Regions from separate parts of the Streptomyces sp. NBC_01017 genome, predicted to be linked through region 1. Evidence: riboswitches for the same ligand, from Rfam matches in the RefSeq annotation. Region 1 holds a riboswitch; each other region holds the start of a gene.

Region 1 (10,113 bases):
GCAGGTCAAGAAGCACGCGGAGGGCGGTGCCTGCACTCCCCGCCAGATAGCTTCGGCCTGCAAGGCAGGAACGGACTGCGGTTCGTGTGTGCGCCGTATCCAGGCGCTCCTGGGCAGGGGTGCCTGCCCGCGCCGGGAGCTGGCCGACCAGGGTGAACCCTTGCTCGCCGATCTTGAGGACGCGGCCTAGCTCGGCTGCTCGATCTGCTGCGCGAGGTAGAGCGCCTCACCGAGCTTCTCGATGAGTTCCAGCTGGGTGTCCAGGTAGTCGATGTGGTGCTCCTCGTCCTCGAGGATCGACTCGAAGATGTTCGCGGATGTGATGTCGCCCTTGGTGCGCATCACCTCGATGCCGCGCTTGAGGCGGTCGATCGCCTCGACCTCGACCTGGCGGTCGGCCTGGAACATCTCGGTGACCGTCTGGCCGACCCGCACGTGGAACAGCCGCTGGTAATTGGGCAGGCCGTCCAGCATGAGGATGCGCTCGGTGAGCTTGTCCGCGTGCTTCATCTCATCGATGGACTCTTCACGCGTGTACTTGGCGAGCTTGGTCCAGCCTTTGTTGTCCTGGATCCGGTAGTGCAGCCAGTACTGGTTGATCGCCGTGAGCTCGCCGGTCAGCTGCTCGTTGAGGAATTCGAGGACCTCGGGGTCGCCCTGCATCGCAGAGGCTCCTTCCACGCGTGGTAACTGGCGGGTTGGGCCGCATGATTCCACCGCTGACGAAGATCGTCCAGTAAGTCTTCACTTAGTAAGTAAGTGCATGCTTAGTCCAGTTTGCGGTGAATTGTGGAGGGGTGTGGTCAGGTGCACTGCCCCCGGTCTGTCAGGATGGACACATGGGTCAGCCGGCAGAGCGCGAGGGTGGAGCAGCAGCACACGCCGAGCTTCCGCCGGGACAGCGAGTGCAGCGCGGCTGGCCGGTCACGCACTACGGCCCGGTCCCCAAGTTCCGGCCCGAACGCTGGGAGTTCAGGGTGTTCGGGGCCACCGCCGACGGCGAGAAGCACTGCTGGACCCATGAGGAGTTCACGGCGCTGCCGTACAAGACCGTCGTCGCCGATCTGCACTGCGTCACGAAGTTCAGCATGCTCGGCGCGGAGTGGGGCGGCATTCCGGCCCGTACGATCCTCGACATCGCCCCGCCCGCCCCGGCCGTCACGCATGTGATGGTGTGGGCCGAGTACGGCTTCAGCTCCAACCTTCGCCTCGCCGACTTCGCCTCCGATCTCGCGATCTTCGCGACCCACAAGGACGGCGAACTGCTCACGGCGGAGCACGGATTCCCCCTCCGTCTGGTCGTCCCCCATCTGTACGCCTGGAAGGGCCCCAAGTGGGTCCGGGGCGTGGAGTACATGACCGCCGACCGGCGCGGGTTCTGGGAGGAGCGCGGGTACCACAACCTCGGGGACCCGTGGAAGGAACAGCGGTACTCGTACCAGGAGGAGCCCGGGGACGGGCCTGAGCTGTGACCTTCGGTGGTCGTACCGGGGCGTTCAGTGGTGGTACTGGTGCACCACCGCATGCCCCTTGCCGCGGCCGATCATCCACTTGTTGACCGGGGTCGTCAGAACGAAGGCGACGGTCAGCGCGATCGCCAGCACCCACCAGAACAGCGGGTCGGCGAGCTCGGCGTCCATGGCGCCGGGCCACAGCACGATCACACCGTTGTCGACCAGCTCCATCACGGCGATGGACAGGGTGTCCGCGGCCAGCGCCACCTTGAGCGCGGCACGCAGGTCGACGCCCGCCTTCAGTACGCCGCGCAGGGTGAGCGCGTAGCCGAAGAAGAAGGCCAGGATGATCGCCAGGACCAGGGTCGGTACGTTGCCCCAGCCGAGCGCGGTGCCGATCACCATGCCCAGCACCTCGCCGATGGCGCAGCCGGTGAGGCAGTGCAGCGTGGCCCGGACGGCCATCGCCCAGCTGCTGGTCGCGGCCATCTCGTGGTGGTGCGCGTGTGCCGCGTGCGCTTCGTGCTGCATGAGTGCCCCCAATGCCAGGTTACGGTTCCTGCACCGAGCAAGAACCGTATACCCCCCAGGGGTATTCCCAACCCAACCCTGTCCTGTCCTGTTCTGCCGGGTCGGGTTACCCGTCGCGAAGCTTCTTCAGCCGCTCCACGTCCGCCGCGTGCCCTTCCTTGCCGCCCGGTGTCTCGATGATCAGCGGTACCCCCTCGGTGGCCGGGTGCGTCATCAGCGCCCGGAACGGGTCCTCGCCGATGTGACCTGCGCCGATGTTCTCGTGCCGGTCCTTGTGGGCGCCGACGACGTCCTTGGAGTCGTTGGCGTGGATCAGCTTCAGCCGGCCCTCGCCGACGGTGTCCACCAGCAGGTCGAGCGTCTGGTGCATGCCGGACGGGCCGGTCAGGTCATGGCCGGCGGCGAAGATGTGGCAGGTGTCCAGGCACACGCCCAGCTTCGGATGGGCGTCCAGCGCCTCGAAGTACGGCCCGAAGTCCCAGGTCCGCGAGCACAGTGAGGAACCCTGCCCGGCGGTGGACTCCAGCAGCAGGAACGGGTCGTCGTCGTGGCTCAGCTCGTCGAGGAGCGGCAGCATGTGCTCGCGTACCTGCTTGAGCGCCACGGCCCGCTCCCGGCCGCCGGTCGCGCTGCCCGTGTGCACGACCACGCCCAGTGCCCCGATCTCCCGCCCGCGCCGCAGCGAGTGCCGCAGCGACTCCACCGACTTCTCGACCGTCGCCTCGGTGTGCGAGCCGAAGTTGATCAGATACGGCGCATGCACATACGCCGGGATCGACTCGGCCTCGCACACCGCGCGGAACTCCTCGTCCTGCCGCGGATTCCCGGCCGGCGTGGCCCAGCCGCGCGGGTTGGCGACGAAGACCTGGACCGTCTCGGCCTTGAGGTCGTGGGCGTAGGTGAGCCCGACGGAACTGAGGCCGCCGGCCACGGGGACGTGGCCGCCGATGGGGTTGCGGGACGGGGCGGCGGGGGCGGGTTCCGGGGTGGCGGACTGCTGGATCTTCACCCGTTCAGGGTGTCATGCGCGCGGAGGGGTCCCGTGCGGGGACCCTGCGACTGACCGCCCGCCGCTGCGCCCCGTCACCGGATGGTGATCGTGATCGTCGACCCCTTCGGCGCCGTCTTCCCGCCCTTCACGGACTGCTTCTTGACCGTGTCGCCGAACAGTCCGAGCAGGCCGCGGTCCTCGTCGACCTGGAAGCCGGCCGACTCCAGCGCGGTCGTGGCGTCGTCGACGCTGGCACCGACCACGTCCGGGACCTCGATCATCTCGGGGCCCTTGGACAGCGTCAGCGTCACGGTGTCGCCCTTGGCGGCCTGCTTGCCCTCCGTCGGCGACTGCTGGGCGACCTGGCCCGCGTCGAACTCGGAGTTGACCCGCGCGGGGGCGACCTTCACCTTCAGGCCGGCCTCGGCCAGGTCGGCCTTCGCGTCGTCGAGGCTCCCGCCGATGACGTCCGGGATGTCGACCGGGGTGCCCTTGCTGACGGTGAGCGCGACCGCGGAGCCGGAGCGGACCTTGGTGCCCGTCCCGGGGTCGGCGGAGATCACGGAGCCCCGTGCGATGTCGTCGCTGAACTCCCGGGTCTCCATGCCCGGTTCGAGGCCGCTGTCCTTCAGGACGGTCCTCGCCTTGTCCAGCCGGTAGCCCTCCAGGTCGGGGACCTTCACGGTCTCCGGTCCCGCCGAGATGACCAGACTCACGGAGTCGTTGTGCCGGATGCGGGCGCCCGTGTCCGGGTCCGTGCTGATGACGGTGCCGCGCTTGACGGTGTCGCTGAACGCGCGCTCGACCTTGCCGACGTCGAGCCCGGAGTCCTCCAGCCGGTCCCGGGCCTGCGCCTCGGTCTTGGACAGCAGCGGGGGGACCTCGGTGAACTGGCCGGAGTTGATGTACCAGATGCCGACGCCGAGGCCGAGGGCCAGCAGCACGGCGGCGACGATGACGAGCGGCCCGCGCGGAGCGCGCGACGTCCGTGACCGGCGCCGGGGCGGCGGGGGCGGCGACTCCAGCCGGCTGGTCCTGTTGAAGACGGCCTCGCGCTCCGATTCGTCCTCGTTCACGGGCAGCGGCCGCTGGATGTTCAGCGCGCGCGGGATCACGCTCGTACGGTCGTCGGCATTGCTGTGCTCCGCCGTGAGCGCCTGTGGCGGCACAGCGTCCAGTTGCTCCGCGCTCAGTGCGGCGCGGGTGTCCCGGGCCAGCGCGAGCAGCGCCACCGCGTCGTACGGACGGATGTCCGGGGTGCGTGCGGTGGCCGACGCGACCAGCTCGTCGAGCTCGTACGCCAGCCCCGGCACGATCGCCGAGGGCGGCGGGACGTCCTCGTGCAGGTGCTTGTAGAGCACCACGGCGGGGGAGTCCCCGTCGTGCGGCTTGTCGCCGGTGAGCATCTCGTAGAGCACGACACCGCACGCGTACACGTCGACGCGGGCGTCGGCGGCGCCGGGCTGCTCTATCTGCTCGGGCGCGAGATAGGAGACGGTGCCCAGCACGGCACCGGTGGTGCTGGTCACGGTGTCCACGGACCGCACGAGCCCGAAGTCGGCGACCTTGACCCGGCCGTCGTCCCCTATGAGGACGTTCTCCGGCTTCATGTCCCGGTGCACGAACCCGGCGCGGTGCGCGGCGCCGAGCGCGGCCAGCACCGGCTCAAGGATGTCGAGGGCGGCGCGGGGCTGCAGCGCCCCGCGCTCGCGCAGCACGTCGCGCAGGGTGCAGCCCGCGACGTACTCCATGGCGAGATAGACGTACGACCCGTCGGTGCCCTGGTCGAAGACCTGCACCACGTTCGGGTGGGCCAACCGGGCGACGGACTTCGCCTCCCGGATGAACCGGTCGACGAACACCCCGTCGACCGCCAGCGCGGGATGCATCACCTTGAGCGCGAGCACACGGTCGAGGCGGGTGTCCACGGCCCGGTAGACCGTGGCCATCCCGCCGACCGCGATCCTCGCGTCCACGCGATACCGGCCGTCGAGCACCTGCCCGACCAGAGGGTCTTGAAGGGTCGTATCCACGCAGGTGAGTGTACGAGCCGACACCGACACGCCTCTCGGTTCGGCCGGGATCGGGGCGGGACTGAAGCTGACCTGTGACGGACGCCTCACTGGCCGAAGACTTTCCATCGAACGTGCGTTCAGAACGGCTTTCAGAACGCGGGCCGCTCCGGGTCCAGCCGCGCCAGGCCCTCGACCGGCGACGACGCCTCCGCGAAGTGCCGCATCGGAATCCTCCCCGCCCGGTGGGCCAGCCGCCCCGCCTCCACCGCATGCCGCATCGCGTCGGCCATCAGCACCGGCTCCTGGGCCCGCGTCACCGCTGAGGCGAGCATCACACCCGCGCACCCCAGCTCCATCGCGAGCGCCGCGTCCGACGCCGTACCGGCTCCCGCGTCCAGAATCACCGGCACGCGCGCGTGCTCCGTGATCAGCTGGAAGTTGTGCGGATTGCGGATACCGAGCCCCGAGCCGATCGGCGACCCCAACGGCATGATCGCCGCGCAGCCGACGTCTTCCAGCTTCCGCGCCAGCACGGGATCGTCATTGGTGTACGGCAGCACGGTGAACCCGTCGTCCACCAGCGTCTCGGCAGCGTCAAGGAGCTCGATCGGGTCCGGCAGCAGCGTCCGCTCGTCGGCGATGACCTCCAGCTTGATCAGATCCGTGCGGAGTGCCTCGCGCGCGAGGCGGGCCGTCAGCACGGCCTCTCCCGCCGTGAAGCACCCCGCCGTGTTCGGCAGCACCCGGATCCCGAGCTTCTCCAGCACCGAGAGCACCGAGCCGTGCACCGACGCGTTCACCCGCCGCATCGCGACCGTCGTCAGCTCCGTCCCGGACGCCACCAGCGCCCGCTCCAGCACGTCCAGGCTGGGCGCCCCGCCCGTGCCCATGATCAGACGGGACGTGAAGGACGTACCCCCGATGACAAAGGGATCGTCGGCCATGGTTCAGCCTCCTTGGACGGCGGTCAGGACCTCGACGCGGTCCCCCTCGGAGAGGGACGTCGACGGCCACTGCGTACGCGGGACGACGGTTTCGTTGAGGGCGGCGGCCACTCCGGAGGGCGCCGCGGTGAGGGACTTCACGAGCGCGTCGAGAGCCGTGCCCGGCTCGATCTGCCGACGCTCGCCGTTGACCGAGATGGTGACCGGGACGCTCATACGGGCTGCTCCGTGAGTGCGGCGGCGCTGAAGCGCCTGGGGGTGAAGGCGCGGGCCTCGTCCGGGAGCTCACCGGTGGCCAGGACGTGCGCCATGACGTCGCCGGTGGCCGGCGTGAGCAGCACGCCGTTGCGGTAGTGCCCGGTGGCCAGCGACAGCCCGTCCAGCTCGGTCGGGCCGAGCAGCGGCGCGTTGTCGGGGGAGCCCGGGCGCAGGCCGGCCCGCGTCTCGGTGAGCGGCAGTTCGGTGATGCCCGGCACCAGCTCGTGCGCGTCGCGCAGCAGCTCGTACACGCCGCCCGCGGTCACCGTGGTGTCCCAGCCCAGCTCCTCGCTCGTCGCCCCCACGACCAGCTCGCCGCTCTCACGCGGCACCAGATACACCTGGCTGCCCCGCACCACGGCCCGCACGGTCCGGCTCAGGAACGGCGCGTACCGCTGCGGCACGGTCAGCCGCAGCACCTGTCCCTTCACGGGGCGCACGGGCGGCAGTACGTCGTCCGGGACCCCGGGCAGACGTCCGCTGAGGCTCCCGGCCGCGAGGACGACCTGGCCCGCGCGCAGCTCGGTGCCGTCCGCCGTGGTGACTCCGGCGGCGCGGTCCCGGACGACGTCGAAGCGCTCGGCCCAGGCCCGGTGGAAGACCACTCCGGCCCGCTCGCACGCGGCCACCAGTGCCCCGGACAGCCGCCGCGGGTCGATCTGGTGGTCGCCGTCCACCCGCAGCCCGCCGCGCACGCCCGGCGCGAGCATCGGCTCCAGGCGCCTGCACTCCCGCCCGGACAGCCACTCGGAGTCCAGGCCGGACTGGCGTTGCAGGGCGTGCAGGTCGCGCAGATGGGCGCGGTCGTCCGCGTCCAGCGCGACGGCGAGCGTGCCGCACCGGCGGTAGCCGAGGTCATGGCCGGTCAGGTCGGTCAGCTCGGCCGTGAAGTCCGGGTAGCGGCGGGCCGAGGCGAGGTTCAGGCCGAGCAGGGTCTGCTCGCCGTAGTGCAGTTCCGTGACGGCGGCCAGCATCCCGGCCGCCACCTGGGCGGCTCCGCCACCCGGCTCGGGGTCCACGACAGCCGTCGTGAACCCGCGCTGCGCGGCCCGCCACGCCGTGACCAGGCCGATGATGCCGCCCCCGATGACGAGGACGTCTGAGGTTCGCGTACGCGACATGGGCGTCCAGCCCCTCCCTTCGCCGGCATGACCCGGATCAGGTTCGTACGGTCGGAGGCCGCCAGCCTCCCTCTCAGCCCGGTGCGTCCGGGCTCCCGCGAGTGCTCTACGTTGGCCACCCTAGCCCGCCGCCCGAAGTCTCAGTAAGGGAGCCCGCGTCCATGCCCCGCTCGCTCGACGGTCTCGTCCTCGCCCCGGTCGCGGACCAGGCCCCAGGTCAGGTGGGTACCCGCACCCGGTTCACGTACCACGAGAAGGACGGCGAGATCTGGGCCGAGTACACGGGCGGCGACGTCGTACGCGGCCATCTCGTGGGCACCAGGGAAGGCGACCGGCTGGACTTCCGGTACGTGCAGCTCAAGCGGGACGGCACGACGTCGTCGGGGCACTGTGCGTCGACGGTGGTCGAGCTCCCCGACGGGCGGGTGCGGCTGGAGGAGACCTGGGAATGGGAGTCGCAGACGGGCAGCGGGACCAGCGTGGTGGAGCAGCTTCCGGTCGAGGTTGTGCAGCAGGTCACTGAGCACGCCCCCTGACTGACAAATAGTCAGTTGTCTATGGTGATCAGGTGAGCGAGCAGACGCAGCAATGGGGCACGTCAGCGGCACGCCGCGTGGTCGTGGCCGGCGCGGGCATGGCCGGCGTACAGACGGCGGTCGCCCTGCGGGAACAGGGCTACACCGGCACCGTCACACTGATCGGCGCCGAGCCCCACCAGCCGTACGACAGGCCGCCCCTGTCCAAGGCCGTGCTGCTCGGCAAGGCCGAGGGCTCCGCCTTCGACGTCGACTTCGAGGCGCTCGGCGTCGAACTCCAGCTGGGGCGAGAGGTGCTGGGCGTGCGCCCCGCCGAGCACCAGCTGGACACCGAGGCCGGGCCCGTCCCGTACGACGTCCTCGTCCTCGCCACCGGCGCCGAACCGATCCGGCTGCCGGGCGCGGAGGGCGTGCCCGGCGTGCATCTGCTGCGCACCCTGGACGACGCCGAGCGGCTGCGGCCGGTGCTGGCCCGGCAGCACGACATCGTGGTCGTCGGCGCGGGCTGGATCGGCGCGGAGTTCGCCACGGCCGCGCGCGAGGCGGGCTGCGCGGTGACGGTCGTGGAGGCGGCCGAGCGGCCGCTCGCGGGTGCGCTGCCCGCGGAGGTGGCCGCGCCGATGACCGCCTGGTACGAGGACAGCGGGACGGTGCTGCGTACGCACGCGCGCGTGGAGCGCGTCGAGCCCGGCGAGGTGGTCCTCGACGACGGCTCGCGGGTGCCCGCCGGTGCGGTCGTGGTCGGCATCGGGGCGCGGCCCGCCACGGCCTGGCTGGCGGGCTCGGGCATCGAGCTCGGCGTACAGGGCGACGTCGTGGCCGACGAGCGCCTGCGCACGTCCGTGCCGGACGTCTACGCGGTCGGCGACTGTGCCTCCTTCCCGTCGGGGCGGTACGGCGCGCGCCTCCTGGTCCACCACTGGGACAACGCCCTCCAGGGCCCGCGCACGGTCGCCGCGAACATCCTCGGCGAGAGCTCCGCGATCTACGACCCCGTGCCGTACTTCTGGTCCGAGCAGTTCGGCCGCTTCGTCCAGTACGCCGGCCATCACGCCGCCGCCGACACGCTTCTGTGGCGCGGCGACCCGTCGGGCCCCGCCTGGACCGTCTGCTGGCTGCGGGGTGCCCGGCTCGTCGCCCTGCTGGCGGTGGGCCGGCCGAGGGATCTGGCGCAGGGCCGACGGCTGATCGAGGCGGGCACGCCGGTGAACGCGGAGCTGCTGAAGGATCCGGGACGGCCGATGAAAGGGGCGGTGGCGTAGCACGTCACCCCAACAGGTCCTCCCGGGCGGACCGGCCTGGCTTCCGACTGTCAGTGGCAGATGGCAGGCTTGTTCCGTGACCGAGATTGACGCAAAAACCGATGCTCTCGTCCCCGCCTGGCTCACCCTCCCCGACATCGCCGAAATGTTCGGCATCGAGGTGACCCGCGTCCGGCAGCTGGTCAAGGACGGCCAGCTCATCGCCGTACGCCGTGGTGAGAACCGCGCACTGCACGTCCCCGCCGCCTTCATCGACGGGGACAAGGTCGTCAAGGGCCTGTCCGGGACCCTGACGCTCCTGCGGGACGACGGCTTCACGGACGAAGAGATGCTGGAGTGGCTCTTCACCCCCGACGACAGCCTGCCCGGCACCCCCGCGCAAGCACTCAGTGAGAATCGCGGCACGGAGGTGAAGCGCCGCGCCCAGGCGCTTGCCGTCTGAGTCCGAACCCACCGATCCGAACACCGTCCGGCGCACGGGCCGGGGCAGCCCCAAGGCCACGGCCGCGGGTAGTTGCGGCCCGGAGCCGGCGGCGGGACGCGCGTGGCGCACGGTGGGGAGTGACCGCACGGTGGTGAGTGACGGGGAGCGGCGGGGAGAACCTGCCGCTCCCGCTCGGGGCCGGGGGTCGGCTCCCAGGCCACCGGCGCGACGGCGTCTTCGTAAGCTTCGTAAGTGCGGAGGCTTCGGCCGTCCGGCCGACGCGGGTCGGCCGGGCCCGCCGCGTCGGCCCGTGCCGCACCGCGGTCGAGGCCGCCGTCGGAGGGCGCCGCCCCTGGGCTCGAAGCAGGGCGTCCCCGGGCTCGAAGTCAGGCTCGCCCGCACCGGCGGCCGGGTCCGGTGCCACCCCGCCCCGGCCCACCACACCCCACCGCTCCACGACGTCGCGCCCAGCTCCGGCTACCGTGCCACCGTCCGGCACCCGCCCGACGTCACCCGTCCGGCAACCCGACCACAGGGGGCACCGTATGTCCGACACCGTCACCGCAGGCACCGCCCG
Region 2 (10,113 bases), 2.1 Mb from region 1:
CCAGGTCCACGTCGCCGCTCCTTACCTGCCGCTTGTGAAAGCGTTCACATTCACAAGCAATTATGCAGCACGCCTATCCCTGCCCTCAAAGGGGGGGTCCTTCGTCGAGATCAGCCCCTTGGCGCACACTTCAACATATTGTTGAATCGGTGCCATGCAGACACCGACGCCCCTACAGATACTGATCTCCTGGCCCGCGGGACACCTCACCGCGACCCTCGACGACACTCCCACCACGCAGGCCCTCGTCAAGGCCCTGCCCCTCGCCTCCACGGCCCGCACCTGGGGAGAGGAGGTCTACTTCGACACGGGCGTCGCGGTTCCACGTGAAACCAGCGCCCAGCAGGTCGTCGAGCCGGGCACGGTCGCCTTCTGGACCGACGGAGACGCGCTCGCCCTCCCCTACGGGCCCACACCGATCTCGCGAGGCGAGGAGTGCCGCCTCGCGAGCCCGTGCAACGTTCTGGGCCGCATCGACGGCGACCCCCGTCTGTTGGCGACGGTCCGCGACGGCGACCCCGTCCGCGTGGAGCTGGTGGACGCCTGACCGTGCCCGTGGAGCCCTAGAACTCCTTCCGGAACCCTTCCGCCACCTTCAGGAAGATGTCGTTCGCCTCGTCCTCCCCGATCGTCACCCGCACACCCTCGCCCGGGAACGGCCGGATCACGACGCCTGCCTGCTCACACGCCTGAGCGAAGGCGACCGTGCGCTCCCCCAGGCGCAGCCACACGAAGTTGGCCTGGGTCTCGGGCACCGTCCAGCCCTGAGCGCGCAGCCCGTCGACCACGCGGTTGCGCTCGCACACCAACGAGCCGACCCGGCCGATCAGTTCGTCCTCGGCACGCAGCGAGGCGATCGCCGCCTCCTGCGCGACGTGGCTCACCCCGAACGGCACGGCCGTCTTGCGCAGGGCCGCCGCGACCGGCTCGTGGGCGATCGCGAAACCGACGCGGAGGCCGGCGAGACCGTACGCCTTGGAGAAGGTCCGCAGAACACAGACGTTCGGCCGCTCGCGGTAGATCTCCACCCCGTCCGGCACCTCGGGGTCACGGATGAACTCGCGGTACGCCTCGTCCAGCACCACCAGGACGTCACTGGGCACCCGATCCAGGAACCGCTCCAGCTCGGCCCGCCTCACGACCGTGCCCGTCGGGTTGTTGGGGTTGCAGACGAAAATCAGCCTGGTGCGGTCGGTGATGGCGGCGGCCATCGCATCCAGGTCGTGCACATCGCCCGCGGTCAGCGGCACCTTGACGGACGTGGCGCCGCTGATCTGCGTGATGATCGGGTACGCCTCGAAGGACCGCCAGGCGTAGATGACCTCGTCACCGGGTCCGGCGGTGGCCTGGATCAGCTGCTGGGCGACGCCGACCGAGCCGGTGCCGGTGGCCAGGTGGGAGATCGGGACGCCGAAGCGCTCCGACAGCTCGTTCATCAGCCCCGTGCACATCATGTCGGGGTAGCGGTTGAAGGACGAGACGGCGGCCGTCACGGTCTCCATCACGCCGGGCAGCGGCGGATAGGGGTTCTCGTTGGAGGACAGCTTGTAGGCCACCGGACCACCGGCCGTGGCAGGCTTGCCCGGCTTGTAGGTGGGGATACCCTCCAGCTCGACGCGCAGCTTGGGGCTCATCTCGCTCACCGCAGTCCTCCTCACGACCACCGGCGGCCATCACCACCGCCGGCTCCAATACTGCTCACCTTATGAGGATTCGGCGCCGATGCGTACAGGTGAGGGAGGGTCGATACGCAGGGAAGGGGCGGGCCCGTCTGTTGATCCCTCCTGTCACACCTGCATCAGGGGCATCAGGGTACGAAGGCGCACGAATTAGGGGGCGCGCCACACATATATCTACGCGCCGGTGGCTCACTCCGTGGCGCGCATCACCCGTGAAGGTGAGTTGAGACCTCTTCGAAACATCGGTCACTTGGCAGGCCCATGCGCGCCGACAAGTCACGTCCTGCCATAGGATCGTTCAACTCCCTTGTTTTTAAAGGGCATTGACGCATGATGACCTTGCAGAAACGTGTCTGTCAACGCGTGCATATGCGTCCGCACTACCCCACCGAATGAGCCCTACTATCGGCTCGCCATGACAGCAGCAGGGAAGCACCAGGTGAGCCGCGCGGAAACCTCTCGTCGAGGCAGTCGACCCGGCCGGGCGGGTATCAGAGACGTGGCCGCCGCCGCGGGGGTCTCCATCACGACCGTCTCCGACGCCCTCAACGGCAAGGGCAGGCTCCCGGACGCCACCCGACGCCATGTCCGCGAAGTCGCCGACCGGCTGGGCTACCGCCCGTCGGCCGCCGCCCGCACACTCCGTACGGGCAAGTCAGGACTCATCGGCCTGACCGTGACGACATACGGGGATGAACCTTTCACCTTCACGGAGTTCGCGTACTTCGCCGAGATGGCACGCGCCGCCACTTCGGCCGCGCTCGCCCGCGGCTACGCCCTCGTGATCCTCCCCGCGACCTCACGTCACGACGTCTGGTCGAACGTCGCCCTCGACGGCACGGTCGTCATCGACCCGTCCGACCATGACCCGGTCGTCAGTGAGCTGGTCAGACAGGGTCTGCCGGTCGTCTCCGACGGCCGCCCGGCCGGCTCGCTCCCGGTCACCGCCTGGGTCGACAACGACCACGAGGCCGCCGTGATGGGCATCCTCGACCACCTGGCCGACGCCGGCGCCCGCCGGATCGGACTGCTGACGGGCACCACGACGGACACGTACACCCATCTGTCGACCACCGCCTATCTGCGCTGGTGCGAACGGGTCGGCCAGGACCCGGTGTACGAGGCCTACCCGGCGCACGACCCGTGCGCGGGCGCCGTCGCCGCCGACCGGCTGCTCGCCCGCCCCGACCGGCCCGACGCGGTCTACGGACTGTTCGATCCGAACGGCACGGACCTGCTCGCCGCAGCCCGCCGCTACGGGATGCGCGTACCGGACGACCTGCTTCTCGTGTGCTGCAGCGAGTCCACGGTGTACGCCAACACCGAGCCGCCGGTCACCACGCTCTCCCTGAAGCCCCGCCGCATCGGCACGGCCGTGGTGCAGCTCCTCATCGACGCCATCGAGGGGGTCGAGTCGGACCAGCCGGTCGAGCAGGTGATACCGACCGAGTTGATTGTGCGTACCTCGTCCCAGCGACGCCCGCCGCGTACGACGGTCAGCCCGCCCCGGTCGCCCGAGGGCCGGTAGAAACCGGGCGGAGACCTGCGGCAGATGCCGGACGAGGAGCGGCAGAGGCAGGTCGAGGGACTGCAGCAGCGGGGCGAGGGGCTTCAGGAGCAGCTCGAGGGGCGTCAGGAACGCGGCGATCGAGCTGCCGAAGCCCGGGCCAATCGGGGCGAAAGCCGCAGCGGACAGGAGTCCTGCTCCGATTCACCACCCCTGGGTCATCACATGGCGCGATCGGCATTCCTATGATGGGCCCACGACACCCACGGGCCGCTGCGACCAGGCAGTCCGATGCGGTGCAGCTGCGGCGCGATGGTGGAGGGGTCTGATGACTCAGGGGGCCGGTCAGGGACCCGAGATGGAGCGGACGGCGACGTTGCGCGACTTCCGGGTGCCCGCTTACGTGCACGAGACCGGTCCGTACGTCCAGAGCATGAACCCGGGCGAGGTCGCCCCGCCCCTCGACGAGACGTACCCGGAGGGGTACACGCCCACGCAGCGCGACCTGCCCGTGATCAATCGCGGCGACACGGTCCAGGTGCACGTCGACCCCGCCGCCATGCCGGTCCCGGACTCGACGGCAGGTGCCGGCCCGCTGTTCGTGGTCGGCGACGTGCACGGCTATCTCGACGAGCTGATGGCCGCGCTCCAGGAGCAGGGCCTCATCGACTCGGCGGGGAACTGGTCCGCGGGCACCGCCCGGCTGTGGTTCCTCGGCGACTTCACCGACCGCGGCCCGGACGGCATCGGCGTCATCGACCTCGTGATGCGGCTGTCCGCCGAGGCCGCAGCGGCCGGCGGCTACTGCAAGGCCCTGATGGGCAACCACGAACTGCTGCTCATCGGCGCCAAGCGATTCGGCGACACCCCCGTCAACTCCGGCGCGGGCACCGCCACCTTCCAGGCGGCCTGGCTGCTCAACGGCGGCCAGAAGACCGACATGGACCGTCTCCAGGACCACCATCTGCAATGGATGTCGCGTCTGGACGCCATGGAAGAGGTCGACGGGCATCTGCTCGTCCACTCGGACACCACCGCCTATCTCGACTACGGCGACTCGATCGAGGCGGTCAACGACACGGTCCGCGAGACGCTCACGCGCAATGACGCCGACGAAGTCTGGGATCTCTTCCGCAAGTTCACCAAGCGCTTCTCCTTCCGCGACGAGGGCGGCGCCGACCATGTGCGTTCCCTGCTCGATACGTACGGCGGCACCCGCGTCGTTCACGGCCACAGCCCCATTCCTTACCTGACCGGCGAGGTCGGCTCAGAGGACGGCGAGGACAACTCCGGGCCCCTGGTCGAGGGTCCGCACCTCTACGCCGAGGGTCTCGCCATCGCCATGGACGGCGGCGTGACCATGGCCGGAAAGCTGCTGGTCCAGCAACTTCCCCTGGATATCTGACCGTTCACGGGGCAGGCGTCGCCCAAGGCGGGGTGACAGAAGAGGGCGCAGGCCAGGGCCCAATTTTGGCAAACCCCCTGTCACCGTGTGCCGTGACCGCTCTACCATCGGCTTATCCGTAGCAGGCTCCCCTCCGTTTCTGCCCGACGGCTCGTTGGCATGCGAGCCCCAAGCCCTACGGAGCATCGGGGGATGCACATGAACAGCGTTCCGCAGCACCTGCTGAGCGAGGACCGCCAGGAATACGAGCGGATCCTCGATGAGGCGCTGCGCTCCGCCCCACACCGCCCGGAACTGGCCGCTGTCGGTCAGCGGCTCAACCCCGAACAGCTGCGCACCATGGCGCTCAACGCCACCGCTCTGATCACGGCGGCCGCGGCGACCGAGTACCAGCACTACGTGAAGGTCCGCGAGGAACTGCGCCAGCCGGCGCCGTCCACCCCGTCCTCCAACCGCGAGTCCGGCTCCTCCGAGTCGGGCTCGGGCGCGATGGGGCTCGCCACGGCCATGGGAGAAGTCGCCGAGACAGCGGGCCCGGGCGTCATAGCCGTGCTCGCGGTCCTGGCACCCGTCCTCGCCGGCACCGCCGCGGCGATCTTCCTGCTCGTCGGCTACATCCTGAAGATGTTCGACCCCGAGCCGGCGTTCGCCCAGACGATGCTCACCACCGGGTGGGTGTTCGGCGCCGTGGCAGCGGCCGCCATCCTGGTCGCCGCCGTCGGACTCCTGCTCACCGCCCTGCAGAACCGGCCGGCGTTGGACGGCGGGCCGTACGGCGAGCTGAGCGGGGACGTCACCCGGGCCAGGGAAGCCTGGCGCGAGGCCCTGCTGGAGCGCGGCGTCCTGCCTTTCCTGCGGGAGGCACTCGCCGACCCCGGCACGGCGTCGGCGCTGCACCGCACGCCACCGTCGACACCGGCCGGCCGCATCCCGAATCTCGGCTACGGCCGCCCGGGTTTCAGCAGCCCGGACGACGGCGCCTCCCGGGGCTCGCGGCCGAGCTTCAGCAGCCCGGACTACACGAGCCCGGACTTCGGAGGCCCGGAACACCAGCCGGACTAGCACCTCGGCTTGCGCCCCGCCGCAGGAGAGCCCCGCCGTGGGTCCCTCCTTCACGACGGCACCCCGGGGAGACCTCCTCGGGGAGGCGCAAGCCGAACAGCCGGACAGCAACGCCGTACACGACGGCAGCACGCCGGACACCGGGGCATGGCGCCCCGGGTCAGGACGTCGACGTCAGTCCGCGAGCGGCAGGTACACCCGGTTACCCGCCGCGGCGAACTCCTTCGACTTCTGCGCCATGCCCTCTTCGATCTCCGCCTTGGACCCGCCATGTGCGCGGCGGATGTCCTGGGAGATCTTCATCGAGCAGAACTTCGGCCCGCACATGGAGCAGAAGTGAGCCGTCTTGGCGGGCTCGGCCGGAAGGGTCTCGTCGTGGAACTCCCGTGCCGTGTCCGGGTCGAGGGCCAGGTTGAACTGGTCCTCCCACCGGAACTCGAAGCGGGCGTCGGACAGCGCGTCGTCCCACTCCTGTGCCCCGGGGTGCCCCTTGGCGAGGTCGGCCGCATGGGCGGCGATCTTGTAGGTGATGACCCCGGTCTTGACGTCGTCACGGTTGGGCAGGCCCAGGTGCTCCTTGGGCGTGACGTAGCAGAGCATCGCCGTGCCCCACCAGGCGATCATCGCAGCGCCGATGCCGGAGGTGATGTGGTCGTACGCCGGCGCGACGTCGGTGGTCAGCGGGCCGAGCGTATAGAACGGAGCTTCATCGCAGATCTCCTGCTGAAGGTCGATGTTCTCCTTGATCTTGTGCATCGGGACGTGTCCCGGGCCCTCGATCATGGTCTGTACGTTGAAACGCTTGGCGATCGTGTTGAGTTCCCCGAGCGTCCTCAACTCCGCGAACTGCGCCTCGTCGTTGGCGTCCGCGATCGAGCCGGGTCGCAGGCCGTCGCCCAGCGAGTACGTGACGTCGTACGCGGCGAGGATCTCGCAGAGCTCCTCGAAGTTCTCGTACAGGAAGCTCTCCTTGTGGTGCGCCAGGCACCACGCCGCCATGATCGAGCCGCCGCGCGAGACGATGCCGGTCTTGCGGTTGGCCGTCAGCGGTACGAACGGCAGCCGCACGCCCGCGTGGACCGTCATGTAGTCCACGCCCTGCTCGGCCTGTTCGATGACCGTGTCCTTGTAGATCTCCCAGGTCAGCTCCTCTGCCCGGCCGTCGACCTTCTCCAGCGCCTGGTAGAGCGGCACCGTGCCGATGGGGACGGGGGAGTTGCGCAGCACCCACTCACGGGTGGTGTGGATGTTGCGACCGGTCGACAGGTCCATGACCGTGTCGGCACCCCAGCGGGTCGCCCAGGTCATCTTCTCGACCTCCTCCTCGATGGAGGAGGTGACCGCGGAGTTGCCGATGTTGGCGTTGACCTTCACCAGGAACCGCTTGCCGATGATCATCGGCTCGATCTCCGGGTGGTTCACGTTGGCCGGCAGCACTGCCCGGCCAGCGGCGATCTCCTCGCGGACCACTTCGGGAGAAACGTTCTCCCGGAGAGCCACGAACTCCATCTCGGGCGTGACCTCGCCACGGCGTGCGTACGCGAGCTGCGTGACCGCCTCGCCGTCACGGCTGCGACGCGGCTGACGCGGCCGACCGGGGAAGACCGCGTCGAGGTTGCGCAGACCGCCGCGCGGCGAGGTGTGCTTGACGCCGTCGTCCTCGGGACGGACGGGACGGCCCGCGTACTCGGCGGTGTCACCGCGGGCGATGATCCAGTTCTCCCGCAGCGGGGGCAGCCCCCTGCGGACGTCGGTGTCGGCGAGCGGATCGGTGTACGGGCCCGAGGTGTCGTACAACGTGACCGACTGCCCGTTGGTGAGGTGCACCTGGCGGACCGGCACCCGCAGATCGGGGCGTGAACCCTCGACATACGCCTTGTGCCAGCCGATGGACTTCCCGGCCTCCTCGGACTTCTCGTCCTGAACGGAGGCAGGCGTGCGCGCGTCCTTGATGGTCATGAGACCTACTCCCTACGCCGGCATTACCCGGTAACAGGTTCGGCGGTCGACGCAGCCGTATCCGTCTGCCGACGTTTCGTGTGAAACATCACTCGCGATGAGTGATGTTTCATGTGAAACATCGCTGGGACGGAGGTCAGCGCCCTCTCAGCCCGGTGCTCCGAGCTCCCGCGTGTACAAAGGTGGCACCACGCTAGCGTCAATTCGGGCGCGGTGAACAGGGGGCCCCAATCGTTCTTGCGATGATCGGGCGGTGACCACGACGCATGAGCCTCCGTACCCACCGCCCGATCCGCCCCGCGGCTCCGGCTCCGGAAACGGCCCCGGACTCGGCCCCGCGCGGGGTAACGGCCGTACAGGCGGCCTGGGTTCGGAGGTTCCCGGGGGGAGTTACGGCGGTCCTTACGGCCGTGGTCCCGGAGGCGGACAGGACGATCAGGAGACTGGGAACGGGGGCTGGCACGAGCACGGTCCCAGATCCGGGGGGATGCAGGATCGCGGGAGCGGGGTCGGCGGCGGGCAGGGGCGCGGGCCCGGTCCCGGCGGTTTTCACGAGCGCGGTCCCGAATCCGGCGGTTCACAGGCGCCGGTTCCCGGCCCGGGTGACGGCCACGGTCACGATTCCGGGGGCAGTCATGGGCATGGTCCCGGATCCGGCGGCGGTCATGGGCACGGTCCTGGATCCGGGGGCCGGCGTGGCGGTGGTGACGGTGGCGAGCACGGGCACGGGCACTCCCACAGTCACGCCCACGGTCCGGCGGCTCCCGTCTCCCGGCATCTGCGCAAGGTCATCGCGGCAGTCGTGATCCCGTTCGCCGCAGCGGTGGTGGTGGGCCTCGCGGTGCTGTGGCCGGGCGGTGCCCCGCCGCACGAGCGCACCGGGGTCGGCTTCGACCGGCAGACACAGCAGGCCACGGTCACCAAGGTGGTCGAGGTGAGCTGCCAGGAGGTGGGGGCCTCGGGGGTGCCCCCGACCGGCGACACCTCCACCGCCGAGGGGTCCTCCGCCGTGCAGCAGGAAAGCGGCACCTGCAAGAAGGCGACGATCCGCGTCGACGGTGGCAAGGACAAGGGCCGTACGTTCACGGAGATCGTGCAGCCCGACCAGTCACGACAGTTGCAGGAGGGCCAGGAGGTCGTGGTCGCCTACGAGCCCTCCGCGCCCAAGGACCTGCAGTACTCGGTCACCGACGTGAACCGGCGTGTCCCGTTGACCGTGCTCGCCGGCATCTTCGCAGTCGCCGTCGTGGTCGTCGGGCGGTTGCGGGGTCTCATGGCACTGATCTCGCTGGCCATAAGCTTCGCGGTGCTCAACTTCTTCATCCTGCCCGCGATCCTCCAGGGCTCGAACCCGCTGGTCGTCGCCGTGGTCGGGTCGAGCGCCATCATGCTGATCGCCCTCTACCTGTGTCACGGCCTGTCGGCCCGTACATCGGTGGCGGTGCTCGGCACGCTGATCTCGCTGCTGCTGATCGGCATCCTCGGGTCGGTGTTCATCGACTGGGCCGCGCTCACCGGCAACACCGACGACAACACGGGCCTCATCCACGGGCTGTATCCGTCGATCGACATGAGCGGTCTGCTGCTCGCCGGCATCATCATCGGTTCGCTCGGTGTCCTCGACGACGTGACGGTCACCCAGACATCCGCGGTCTGGGAGCTGCACGAGGCCAACCCGGCGATGGGCTGGCGCGGGCTGTACCAGGCGGGCATCCGCATCGGCCGCGACCACATCGCGTCCGTCGTCAACACCCTCGTCCTCGCTTACGCGGGTGCCGCGCTGCCGTTGCTGCTGCTCTTCTCGATCGCGCAGAGCGGCGTGGGGACGGTGGCCAACAGTGAGTTGGTGGCGGAGGAGATCGTGCGCACCCTGGTGGGCTCCATCGGCCTGGTCGCCTCGGTGCCCGTCACCACGGCCCTCGCGGCCCTGGTGGTCTCGGCCGACCGGCCGGAGAAGGGGGCGGTGCCGGCGGGTGCCCAGCCGGTCCCGGCAGGCGGGGCGCCGATCTCGACGGGCCCACAGCCGGCTTCGGGGCGCGGCGGGCGGGGACGTCGGCGGAAGCGGTGAGGGCGGGGAAGCGGGGACGTCGGGGAAGCGGGGGCGTCCGCCGAACGCAGTGACGTCGGCGGAAGCAGTGGCGGGCACGGTTCGCCAACCACGCGCGTACTGGGCGCGCCTGACACGCGCCCGAACCTGAACCCCAACCCGTGCACCTACGGCCTTGCAGCTCCGGCGTCATGGGGAGCTCAGCGGCAGGGAAGCGCTCCCATGCGCGCCGGGAGCGCCCGGCGAAGCGTTACGCCACCCCTGCGCAGCCGTAAGCCTCAGCCCGCGCTCTGCTCCTCCGCGAGGATGCGGTCCAGGGCCTCGTCGAGATGGGCGTCGAAGTCGGCGAGCGCGCCCTCCTGCCCGAGCGGCACCAGCTTGTCGGTGCGGTCGAGAAAGGCCACCAGAGGCGCCACGGAGGAGCGGAACAGCGCCTGGTCGGGCCCGACTTGAA
Region 3 (10,113 bases), 4.2 Mb from region 1:
TCAGGTCGCCGTGGGACTGCAAAAAGACATGATGCGGTCGCGGCACCGCGACTGGGGAATCACGCTTCCCAGTAAGGAAGAAGTCGTGAAATTCCTTTACTTTTACTGCTGTCATCAAATCGTGGAGCTTATCCTGTTCCACGATCTTAAGGCGGGCAGCACCGAAGGGGGGATTGGTGAGGATTTCCATTTTGAAGGCTCCCCCATGGTATCCGCGGCCATCATTGAAGTATGCGCCGGCTTCCCACAGATTGGCCTTAATCGAGCTCTCATCAAACTCGCCACGGAACGTGAAGTAGGGAGTAGGTGAACTCTCTACAATGCGGTATCTGTCACAGATAGTCAGCACCGCCTCTGCAATATCCTCAGGCTTCGTCTCCCCCGTACATTCAAAAGAAAAAATTCTCTGAAGATTAGGAACGTTGACCCTGCGCGGGAGGTACTGCCTCCGCACCATTTTGAGATACTTCTCGTACCCGCAATGAAGAACATACGTGGATGTGAAGATAGCGCTCCGTGCGTCTGTAACGGCCTTCTTCAGGTCGTTCAACGCTACCCAACGACGGCCCGACGGCTCGGTCAATACTAGATTTCTCAAGTATGCATGAAGAATCGCATGATAGGAGAGTGCTTCTACTGAATCCTTGGCACCAAGGTCTGTAGCAATGCGATGCAATACGTTCTGAAATTGCGTTTCGTAGTTTTCTGAAAAGTTGATGCAGAAGGATTTCGAGAACTGCAACTTTAGATCTTGCTCGACCTCATCAAACTGACCAGAAAACAAGCCATTCAATTCGTCTGGAGTGAGCAGGCGCGAAGTCCCCGAGGGTTGGTCAGCGAAGTGGCAGTGAAGGATATAGGCGGCATCACGATTGCTCATGAATTGCAGAAACATTCTTCGGACTGCCTTACCAATCACCGACGGATAGAACTTCCCGGATCGGTTCTTGATCTGCATGTGATAGTGCTCGCCACTAAGATCTTGCGCGCCCTCGATCTCAAGTCGTTGTCTCGGGCTTTGAAAGATCTCAAGGAGGGTTTTATCGAACTGGTAGGCGAACCCCTTGATGGCATCGTGCCCACCGTCGTCTACAGGAGAGGGGCTCTCCGCGAGGTCGGTCAACAGCTACTCCGGAACGCTCTGGACAGAGTGTGAGGTGACTGGGAGGGCAAGAGCCCACAAAGTGCACCCTGGTGCAGTTCATGCTAAGTGGCACAGGTGGAGCCCTAGGGGTAAATGATCTGATTGGTGCAACTTCGATCGCCAGGGGCGCCATCAACCGCTGTGGCCGACGTCGAAGTGTGAGCCATCTCCGTATGGACGCTGAGGCCGAGGGGCATGGGCCGCACTGTCTGGCGCAGGCCTACCTCGTCCTCGCAGCACCAACGCACTCCATGCGAAGAGATCGGTGGCCCCGGCCACGATGTGTCGGTAGAACTCCTGGCGAGGGAATCCGCAGCCCACACTCAATGCATGCGCGTCGCACGCTCAAGTTACGGGTCAAGCACAGCCACGCCCCGCACCCCAACCGAGCTCAGTGCCTGTGGGAAAGCTCAGCCCACGAAGCACCCGGTGCGACCCCATTCGTTCATGTTTGACCAGGTCGGGAAGCAGCGACTCACGGCAGGACCCTGACGCTCGGTCAAGGTGGCACGTAGCAGGCCGTGGACTATCTGTGGACTCGGCCCACCCGATCCACTATCGATAGGGCCGTGACCTGCAGCGTTGTCACCTTCGTAAGGGCCGCCGGAGCCGTTGCTGTGCAGCAACAGACCACTTCAGCCATCCATGTTCTGAAGGTGCCTCTCTCGGCATAAGCACAGGGAAACGGGGAGAGGAGCCCCGGTGCGAAACCCGGTTCCTCTCCCCGTCGGGGAACGAAAGGTCGTTGCCGGCCACTAGACGCGGCCGTCTCCTTTCAGGGGCAATGAGGATCGCTCACCGCTAGGAGGTCACCGCGGCTGGTCGCAACGCGGAGCATGTCGCGCAAGGCCCCGGTCAGTTCCTTCGCCAGCCGTCGCAGCTCCTCCGGGCCCGTGTCCTGGTCGTCGAGCTTCTCCGAGACTTGCTCCAGCAGCTCGGCGGCCGTTCCCATTTGCACCGCCTCGATGTTGTCCGCAAGGCGGGACATGTAGCCGCCCCTGTCGTCGGTGCTCAGATAGCAGGGCTTGCCCTCCGGCCCCGACCATGGGAGGAGTCGCAGTCTGTTCGGTGCTGTCATGCTTGCGTCTGCCTCTCGTCGGTCATGTGGTGGGTGGTGAAGACCGCGTCGACACGGTCCCCCGGGAACACCAGAAGCGCGGCCTCGACGACTCGCCCGACGGCGTCGGTCGCGACGCGTGTGAGGGCGAGGACTGCCACGGCGGACCGGAGCCGGAGGGCCGAGGCTTCGTCCGGTGTCGGTGGGCGGGCACTTACCGTCTCCCGGACAGTTGGCGGCGGCGAGCTCAGGACGGCAAATCTCGTGGCTGTCTCCCGCCACGAGGACTCGTCGTCCAGCACTCCGGCCGGCGCCAGGCCGCGCGGAATGTAGATGCGGGCCAGCCCGTGCGGTGACTCTCCCTCGTGGCTGATGCAGAAGAACTCGGCGAGAGGGCTACCCGTCGGCACCTCCAGCAAGGTCGTCAGATGCCCCTCTGCCGGAACCGTGTTGGTGCGGACCGTGACACGCAGAGCTGCTTCAGCGGCGGTCCACGGGTCCAGCGTTCCCCATCCCCCGACGTACACGATCTTCCGCAGTGGGCGGCGGACGAAGTTGCCCTTACCGTGGATCTTCTCGACGAGCCCTTCGCCCTGGAGGACCGCGAGGGCACTCCGCAGTGTCACCGTGCTGACCTTGTATCGGTCGGCGAGGCCGAGCTCGGACGGCAGGCGTTCGCCGGGCTTGATGTGGCCTGTCGTGATCTGATGCCTGAGATCGTCGGCGATGTCGTGATAGCGCGATGGCACGGACCGGATCACCGCCTTCTCTGCATGCGAACGGCAGCGAGCCGGGTTCGCGCATGCATGGTCAGTAGTTCCCCTGACTCGAAGAGGAGTTGCTTGGCGCCTTGAGGGAGTTGGAAGAGGTCGCTCACCCGGCACGCTTGGCCACCGAGTTGGATGATGTCGCCCCGCTGCACGGTGGCCGCGGTGACCTCAACGTTGGATACCAGCGCGCCGCCAGGTGCCCAGCCGCTCACCGCTCTGTCTCCGTGGGCGTGGAGTGGCGGGACGCCGAGTGACACGGGCAGGCGCATGTCTCGTAGACAATCGGCAGGTCGACCGGTGCGGGGACCGGGGACGACTCTGCGCAAGCATGGTGTGTGCCGATACGGCAGGCCGCCGACCGGTAGGGAACGGCCGAGACCTCGACGGTGTGGGGCCGTTGGCGAGCAGGCATCAGCGGACCCCCGCCAGAGAGGACCAGGCCTCAGCAGGCAAGTGAGAAGCGACTACCACCGTGCGCGGCCGTGCTCGTCGCCCCCAAGCCAGCATGTACGGGCGGACGAGCGCGTTTTCCTCCCCCGCGAGCCGGTGACGGTGGTTCGCGGTATCGGGAGCCCGGCCCAGGACGACCATCAACGTGTCAGTGGGCGCAGGGACAACGAGGGCGGCCGTCGGCTGGGAGGGCCGTAAGGGACGGCGGTGCCTGCCCTTGGGGAAGTACCGCGCTCTGGTGAGCGAGACGGCACGGCGGATACGGTTGAGCACGCTGCTCAGCGCCTATCGCTGATGGCTCGGTCCCCCGACATCGCCCGTCGTGGGGACCGCTTTGTGTACGACCGCCCAGAGGGTGCGGTCGTTCAGGCTGGTGGCGAGGAGCCCGAACCGATCGGCCTCAGCCACCACTTCCAGGGCCTCCCGCCATAAGTCGGCGGAGAGCGACTCTGGCACCTCCGCTTGGACCGACGCGTACCGGAAGCGCTCCTCCACGCGCGCGGGAAGTCCGATGTCGGACAGCCGGGCAGCGATGGCCGCCGCGCTAACTCCCGAAGCGGGCACAGGGCAGCCTCCGTTAACCAGCGATCACTTTGAGTGAAGCTAGTTAACTAGGTTAGGGCTAGTGGACTAGATTTTCCATATGTCTGAGCAGCCGCCCTATCTCCGCATCGCTGACGAACTCCGGCGGCGGATCGCGGAGCATGTGTGGGAACCCGGGGACCGCCTGCCTTCCCGCACCCAGATCGGCCAGGAGTGCGGGGTGGGCGAGAACGTGGTCCGTCGGGCACAGGAGCTGCTGATCTCCCAGGGAGTGCTGGAGGGCCGCGCCGGATCGGGCACCTACGTCGCCGAGCCCCGGCAACGGGTCCGAGTCGTCCGGTCGTCGGCGCGAGAGCGGCCCGACGCGTCACCGTTCCGGGCGGACATGAAGGCCTTGGGCAGGCAAGGGGATTGGGAGAGCCGGACCGAAGCCAAGGTGCCGGCTCCGGCAGACGTCGCAGCGCGGCTCGGCATCGCCGAGGGCGACCTGTGCGTCCGGACGACGTACGAGTTTCTGGCCGACGGCAGGCCGATGCAGCTGTCGACGAGTTGGGAGCCGTACGACCTCACCGCCGGCACGCTCGTAGTCCTCCCCGAGGGAGGACCCCACGCCGGTACGGGGGTTGTGAACCGCATGGCCGCAATCGGCGTCACCGTCGGCCACGCCGTGGAGCAGCCGGAGCCGAGGCAGGCAACCGCCGACGAGGCGTCACTTCTCGGCATCCAGAAAGCCGCCCTTGTCACGCACATCCGGCGGACGTACTACAGCGACGACGGGCGGCCCGTGGAGACGGCAGACATCGTGGTCCCCGCCGCTCACTGCGAGATCGTCTATGAGATCCCGATCGATCGCCACCACTAGCCCTCGCGCGGGAGCCCTCGCGCGCCGGTCCGCTTTGCATCCTGCAATTTCGCGCCGGTCAGCTTGGCGCCACGGAAGTCCGCGTTGGTGAGGTCCGCTTTGGTCAGGTCCGCGTTCGTCAGGTCCGCGTGGCGAAGGTTCGCACCTGCCAGGTTTGCCTCACGAAGGTCCGCGTTGCTCATCTTGGCGTTCCGAAGATCTGTGTCGTCCAGCCAGGCGGACTGCAGGTCCACGCAGAATGCTGGCTCGATCTCCTGACCGGTCTCCGTAAGAATGCCTCCCCCACAGGTCATGTCTGTTTCACGAAGGTTCGCGCCTGTGAACACCGTGCCGACGAGGCTCGCCGCCGTCAGATCGGCCGCCCTGAGATAGGCCTCATCAAGATAAGCACTCTCTAGGTTCGCGTAGCTCAAGGACGCTTTGCGGAGGTTTGCGCCGCTCAGAGTGGCCCAGCGGAGGTCGGCGTCGGACAGGTCAGCCTCCGGGAGGTTGATGGAGGCCTTGCCGGTGAAACGGAGGCCGCGGAGGTCGGTATAAGTCAGGTCGATGATCGTCTCGCTGTCCCGTTCTGGGCGGCGTCTGGCCAGCGTGGCGATCGCCGCCTGGACATCAGCCTTAGGTCTGTGATCGTCGCGGCTGGCAGCCAGTGGTTCCCTGAGGCTTTCGGTACTCGATCCGGCATGCCGCTGTGCAAAGGCGGCCAGCACGGAGACGACCGTGGGGTGGTCACGGACGGAGTCCTGCATGATGCGTTGCAGGGCGTAGATGCCGCCCAGCCGGACGTCTAGGGACTGCGATCCCAGATTGCCGATCGCGGCATTGAACCGGCTGGTGATCTGTCCATGCTCGGAGATCCGCAGTTCCTTGCTGGCCTGTCCGACCTGCATCCAGGTGAACAGCAGCGCGCCCAGAGCGGCGAGCCCAGGCAGGCTGACCGCGATCAGAGAGACCATCTGCATCCGGTCCCGGCCCTCGTACGCGGGCCCCGCCGAACGGCCATGGTGTCGACGCCGGCTAACGCGACGGCGCCGACGAGCGCTACGACGAAGCTCGTCGACGCTCAGTTTGCTAGCCACCCGCCCATCGCATCCCGCCTACCGAGCGGCAGCAACACTTACTACTCCGAGGAGACGGAAACCCAGGTCTGCCTGTTGATCAAACGAAACTCCCTAGCCGTAGCTCCGCACCTGTCGAAGTCGAATGCGTGTTGAAGGCTGATTGACGAGACGCCCAACGCCACAAGAGAAGCAGGTCAGCAGGGGTGTAAGACTCGTCCAGCCAAGCGCCTTCTAAGCCCTCACTACAAGCCTGCCGGTACACCCCAGCAGGCCCCTTCGCGCCGCGTGACCGGATCCGCTCTCTTGTTGATGCTTCATGCACGTGTCACACAGTTGGTAGGCGGTGACTGGGGGAGGGGAGCATTGCATGTCAGTGTTGGGTGGCTATCCGGTAGGGCCGTCGGCCTGGGCCGTCGAGCGGTTTGGGCGGCATGCCGGCGCGCTTGCTGCTGAGGTCCCGGTGCAGCTATCCAAGGCCCATGGGAAGGCTCATGCCGCACACCTTGCTGTAGGGCTGAAGAAGCGGAGTCCCTACGGTGTCGCCCTTGCGGGGTTGGTGCGCGAGAACCTGGCAGAGACCGCGCGCCAGCTGGGGGAGGCCGTGCGAGACGCGCGCGGATACGAGTACGCGGTGATCAACGATCACGCACTCTTCCCCTTCCGCTACGCGGACAGGCCGAGGCCCCTGGACCGAGCCCGATTGCCCGCCAATGCGTCGCCCACTCGGCACCGGCTGTTCCGGGCGCACGGGCCGCAGCCTCCAGAAGGCCTGTTCGACGTCGATGAGGACTTGGCGACCGAGGAGTACCTGGGGCTGCACGAAGCGTTCGAGGAGCTGGGGGCTTCCACCAGGTTGGTCTGTGTGTTCTTCACGGCTGACGCCGAGAACGGCATCCATGCCATTCACTGGGGCGACGCCCATCTCGAACCCGACCGCACCTTTACATGGCCGTACAGGGAACAGCTCCCGGTCGCCCCAGTGCAGATGGAATGACGGTCCGGGGGCGCCGCCACCTGGACACATCCGGCGAAGGCTGAGCGAGTCCTGGGCCGTCCCTGGGCCGTGCGAAGCCGACCAACGCCGACAGTCGGCACCCACGGGTGACCACCCCCACCCCGCTCTGGCCTGGGCCCCCAGAGTTGATCTGCCACACTGGAACGGTTATGCCTGCACCCGGAGAACTCACTTTCGTCGCCCCCCGCGGAGCCAAGAAGCCGCCGCGGCACCTTGCCGACCTCACTCCTGCCGAGCGCAAGGACGTCGTCGCTGCGATCGGCGAGAAGCCGTTTCGTGCCAAGCAGCTCTCGCAGCACTACTTCGCGCGGTACGCGCACGAACCGGAGCAGTGGACCGACATCCCGGCCGGGGCGCGGGCCAAGCTGCGGGAGGAGCTGTTCCCGGAGCTGATGACGGTGGTGCGGCATCTGTCGACCGACCAGGGCACCACGCGCAAGACGCTGTGGCGGCTGTTCGACGGGACGCTCGTCGAGTCGGTGCTGATGCGGTATCCGGACCGGGTGACCATGTGCATCAGCTCCCAGGCGGGGTGCGGGATGAACTGCCCGTTCTGTGCCACGGGGCAGGCGGGGCTGGACCGGAATCTGTCGACCGCCGAGATCGTGCATCAGATCGTGGACGGGATGCGTGCGCTCCGGGACGGGGACGTGCCCGGTGGGCCTGCCCGGCTTTCCAACATCGTCTTCATGGGGATGGGTGAGCCGCTCGCCAACTACAACCGGGTCGTGGGCTCCATTCGGCGGCTGACCGATCCGGAACCGGACGGGCTCGGGCTGTCCCAGCGCGGGATCACCGTCTCGACCGTCGGTCTCGTCCCGGCCATCCACCGGTTCGCCGACGAGGGCTTCAAGTGCCGGCTCGCGATCTCGCTGCACGCGCCCGACGACGAGCTGCGCGACACCCTCGTACCCGTGAACACGCGGTGGAAGGTGCGCGAGGTGCTCGACGCCGGCTTCGCGTACTCCGCCAAGTCGGGCCGTCGGCTGTCCATCGAGTACGCGCTCATCCGCGACATCAACGACCAGGCCTGGCGTGGTGACCGGCTCGGGCGGCTGCTCAAGGGCAAGCCGGTGCATGTGAACCTGATCCCGCTGAACCCGACTCCGGGCTCGAAGTGGACCGCGTCGCGTCCCGAGGACGAGAAGGCGTTCGTCGAGGCCATCGCCGCGCATGGTGTGCCCGTGACGGTTCGGGACACCCGTGGTCAGGAGATCGACGGGGCGTGCGGGCAGCTCGCCGCGACCGAACGGTAGTCTGATCGCCGTAGGTACATTTTCCTATGGCGTAAATACATCTTCATATTCCGACAGGGGAGCGCCACAGCGCTGAGAGTGCGGCATCGGCCGCAGACCCTCCGAACCTGGCCCAGGTCATTCTGGGTAGGGAGATCGGTCACCACTCGAGCTGTTGCGCCCTGCCCGGAGCCTTCCCAAGGGTTCCGGGCAGGGCCGCGTCTCTTCCTGGTCACCCCCAGGAGGAATTAGTGAGCATCACCAAGAAGTCCACGGTGAAGTCCGTGGCCCTGGCCGTCGGGCTGGGCCTCGTCGCGCTGCCCGCGCTGTCCGCGTGCGGGTCGTCCGACACCGACGGCGGCGACGGCGGCGGCGGGTCCAAGACCGTCACGCTCGTCAGCCATGACTCGTGGGCCGTCTCGAAGAGCGTCCTCGCCGCCTTCGAGAAGCAGTCCGGCTACAAGGTCAGGGTCCTGGAGGACGGCGACGCCGGGCAGGCCGTCAACAAGGCCATCCTCACCAAGGACAACCCGCAGGGCGACGTCTTCTTCGGTGTCGACAACACCCTGCTCTCGAGGGCACTGGACAACGGGCTGTTCCAGTCCTACGAGGCGAAGGGCTCCGACCTGGTCCTGCCCGAGTACCGGGTCGACCAGGACCGGCACCGAGTCACCTCCGTCGACACCGGCGACATCTGCGTCAACTACGACAAGGCGTACTTCAGCAAGCACAAGCTGGCCCCGCCCAGCTCGTTCGACGACCTGATCAAGCCCGAGTACAAGAACCTCCTCGTCACCGAGAACGCCTCCGCCTCCTCGCCCGGCCTCGGCTTCCTCCTCGGCACCGCCGCCAAGTACGGCGACGACGGCTGGCAGGACTACTGGAAGAAGCTGAAGGCCAACGGCGTGAAGGTCGTCGACGGCTGGGAGCAGGCCTACAACGAGGAGTTCTCCGGCTCCGCCGGCGGTAAGAAGGCCAAGGGCGACCGGCCGCTCGTCGTGTCGTACGCCTCCTCGCCGCCCGCAGAGGTGATCTACGCCGATCCGAAGCCGACGACCGCGCCGACGGGTGTCGCGACCGGCACCTGCTTCCGGCAGGTCGAGTACGCGGGTCTGCTCAGCAACGCCGAGAACGCCGAGGGCGGCAAGGCGCTGCTGGACTTCATGCTGACCAGGACGTTCCAGGACGACATGCCGCTGAACATGTTCGTCTACCCGGTGCGCGAGGCTGCCCAGGTCCCGCCGGAGTTCGTGAAGTACGGCCCGCAGGCCAAGAACCCCGAGACCCTGGACCCGTCGAAGATCGCCGACAACCGTGACGACTGGGTCAAGTCGTGGACCTCGCTCGTACTGAAGTAGCCCCTCGCAAGGGCACCTTCCGTGAGGGACGCACGCGGAGCGCGGCGGTGCGGCTCGGCCTCATCACCGTGCCCGTCGCGTTCTTCGCGGTCTTCTTCGCCCTTCCCGTCGCCGCGATTGTCGCGCGCGGCCTGAAGGTCGACGGGGTCTGGCAGTTCGGGCGCCTCCTGGACGTGCTCGGACAGTCCGACATCCGGCACGTCCTGTGGTTCACCACCTGGCAGGCGCTCGCCTCCACCGCGCTGACCCTGCTGATCGCGCTGCCGGGCGCCTACGTCTTCGCCCGCTTCGACTTCCCCGGCAAACAGATCCTGCGGGCCGTGGTGACCGTCCCGTTCGTGCTGCCGACGGTCGTCGTCGGTACGGCGTTCCTCGCGCTCGTCGGCCGCGGCGGACTCCTCGACGAGCTGTGGGGCGTACGGCTCGACACCACCGTGTGGGCCATCCTGCTCGCGCATGTCTTCTTCAACTACGCCGTCGTCGTACGGACGGTCGGCGGGCTCTGGTCGCAGCTCGACCCGCGGCAGGAGGAGGCCGCGCGGATGCTGGGCGCGTCACGCCTCACCGCCTGGCGGACCGTCACCCTCCCGGCCCTGGGCCCCGCCGTGGCCGCCGCCGCGC

What was found. A riboswitch is a leader RNA that binds a small molecule or an ion and turns the genes downstream of it on or off. The one in region 1 is predicted to bind thiamine pyrophosphate.
Region 2: it holds a riboswitch for thiamine pyrophosphate, as region 1 does, so the genes downstream of both, thiC (phosphomethylpyrimidine synthase ThiC) here and thiO (glycine oxidase ThiO) in region 1, are expected to answer to the same signal.
Region 3: it holds a riboswitch for thiamine pyrophosphate, as region 1 does, so the genes downstream of both, OG331_RS16050 (thiamine ABC transporter substrate binding subunit) here and thiO (glycine oxidase ThiO) in region 1, are expected to answer to the same signal.

The regions. Positions count from the first base shown of each region.
Region 1 covers NZ_CP108683.1:7,761,402-7,771,514, forward strand. Annotated here, with positions in the region: gene OG331_RS35625 ((2Fe-2S)-binding protein) at 1-190, shown strand, start outside; gene bfr (bacterioferritin) at 187-663, opposite strand; gene OG331_RS35635 (sulfite oxidase-like oxidoreductase) at 840-1,472, shown strand; gene OG331_RS35640 (DUF4396 domain-containing protein) at 1,497-1,985, opposite strand; gene OG331_RS35645 (deoxyribonuclease IV) at 2,092-2,994, opposite strand; gene pknB (Stk1 family PASTA domain-containing Ser/Thr kinase) at 3,069-5,009, opposite strand; gene OG331_RS35655 (thiazole synthase) at 5,141-5,935, opposite strand; gene thiS (sulfur carrier protein ThiS) at 5,939-6,151, opposite strand; gene thiO (glycine oxidase ThiO) at 6,148-7,314, opposite strand; TPP riboswitch at 7,312-7,423, opposite strand; gene OG331_RS35670 (hypothetical protein) at 7,476-7,850, shown strand; gene OG331_RS35675 (NAD(P)/FAD-dependent oxidoreductase) at 7,883-9,112, shown strand; gene OG331_RS35680 (Rv2175c family DNA-binding protein) at 9,189-9,554, shown strand; gene thiE (thiamine phosphate synthase) at 10,082-10,113, shown strand, end outside.
Region 2 covers NZ_CP108683.1:5,629,125-5,639,237, reverse strand. Annotated here, with positions in the region: gene OG331_RS25850 (cytochrome ubiquinol oxidase subunit I) at 1-10, opposite strand, end outside; gene OG331_RS25845 (cyclophilin-like fold protein) at 155-547, shown strand; gene hisC (histidinol-phosphate transaminase) at 564-1,643, opposite strand; gene OG331_RS25835 (LacI family DNA-binding transcriptional regulator) at 2,095-3,207, shown strand; gene OG331_RS25830 (metallophosphoesterase) at 3,515-4,591, shown strand; gene OG331_RS25825 (hypothetical protein) at 4,784-5,653, shown strand; gene thiC (phosphomethylpyrimidine synthase ThiC) at 5,828-7,612, opposite strand; TPP riboswitch at 7,605-7,794, opposite strand; gene OG331_RS25815 (YibE/F family protein) at 8,100-9,680, shown strand; gene OG331_RS25810 (SsgA family sporulation/cell division regulator) at 9,938-10,113, opposite strand, start outside.
Region 3 covers NZ_CP108683.1:3,545,334-3,555,446, reverse strand. Annotated here, with positions in the region: gene OG331_RS16095 (hypothetical protein) at 1-1,123, opposite strand, end outside; gene OG331_RS16090 (hypothetical protein) at 1,920-2,222, opposite strand; gene OG331_RS16085 (GntR family transcriptional regulator) at 2,219-2,950, opposite strand; gene OG331_RS16080 (hypothetical protein) at 2,959-3,183, opposite strand; gene OG331_RS16075 (hypothetical protein) at 3,707-3,985, opposite strand; gene OG331_RS16070 (GntR family transcriptional regulator) at 4,065-4,826, shown strand; gene OG331_RS16065 (pentapeptide repeat-containing protein) at 4,823-5,779, opposite strand; gene OG331_RS16060 (hypothetical protein) at 6,252-6,878, shown strand; gene rlmN (23S rRNA (adenine(2503)-C(2))-methyltransferase RlmN) at 7,049-8,155, shown strand; TPP riboswitch at 8,201-8,306, shown strand; gene OG331_RS16050 (thiamine ABC transporter substrate binding subunit) at 8,386-9,492, shown strand; gene OG331_RS16045 (ABC transporter permease) at 9,468-10,113, shown strand, end outside.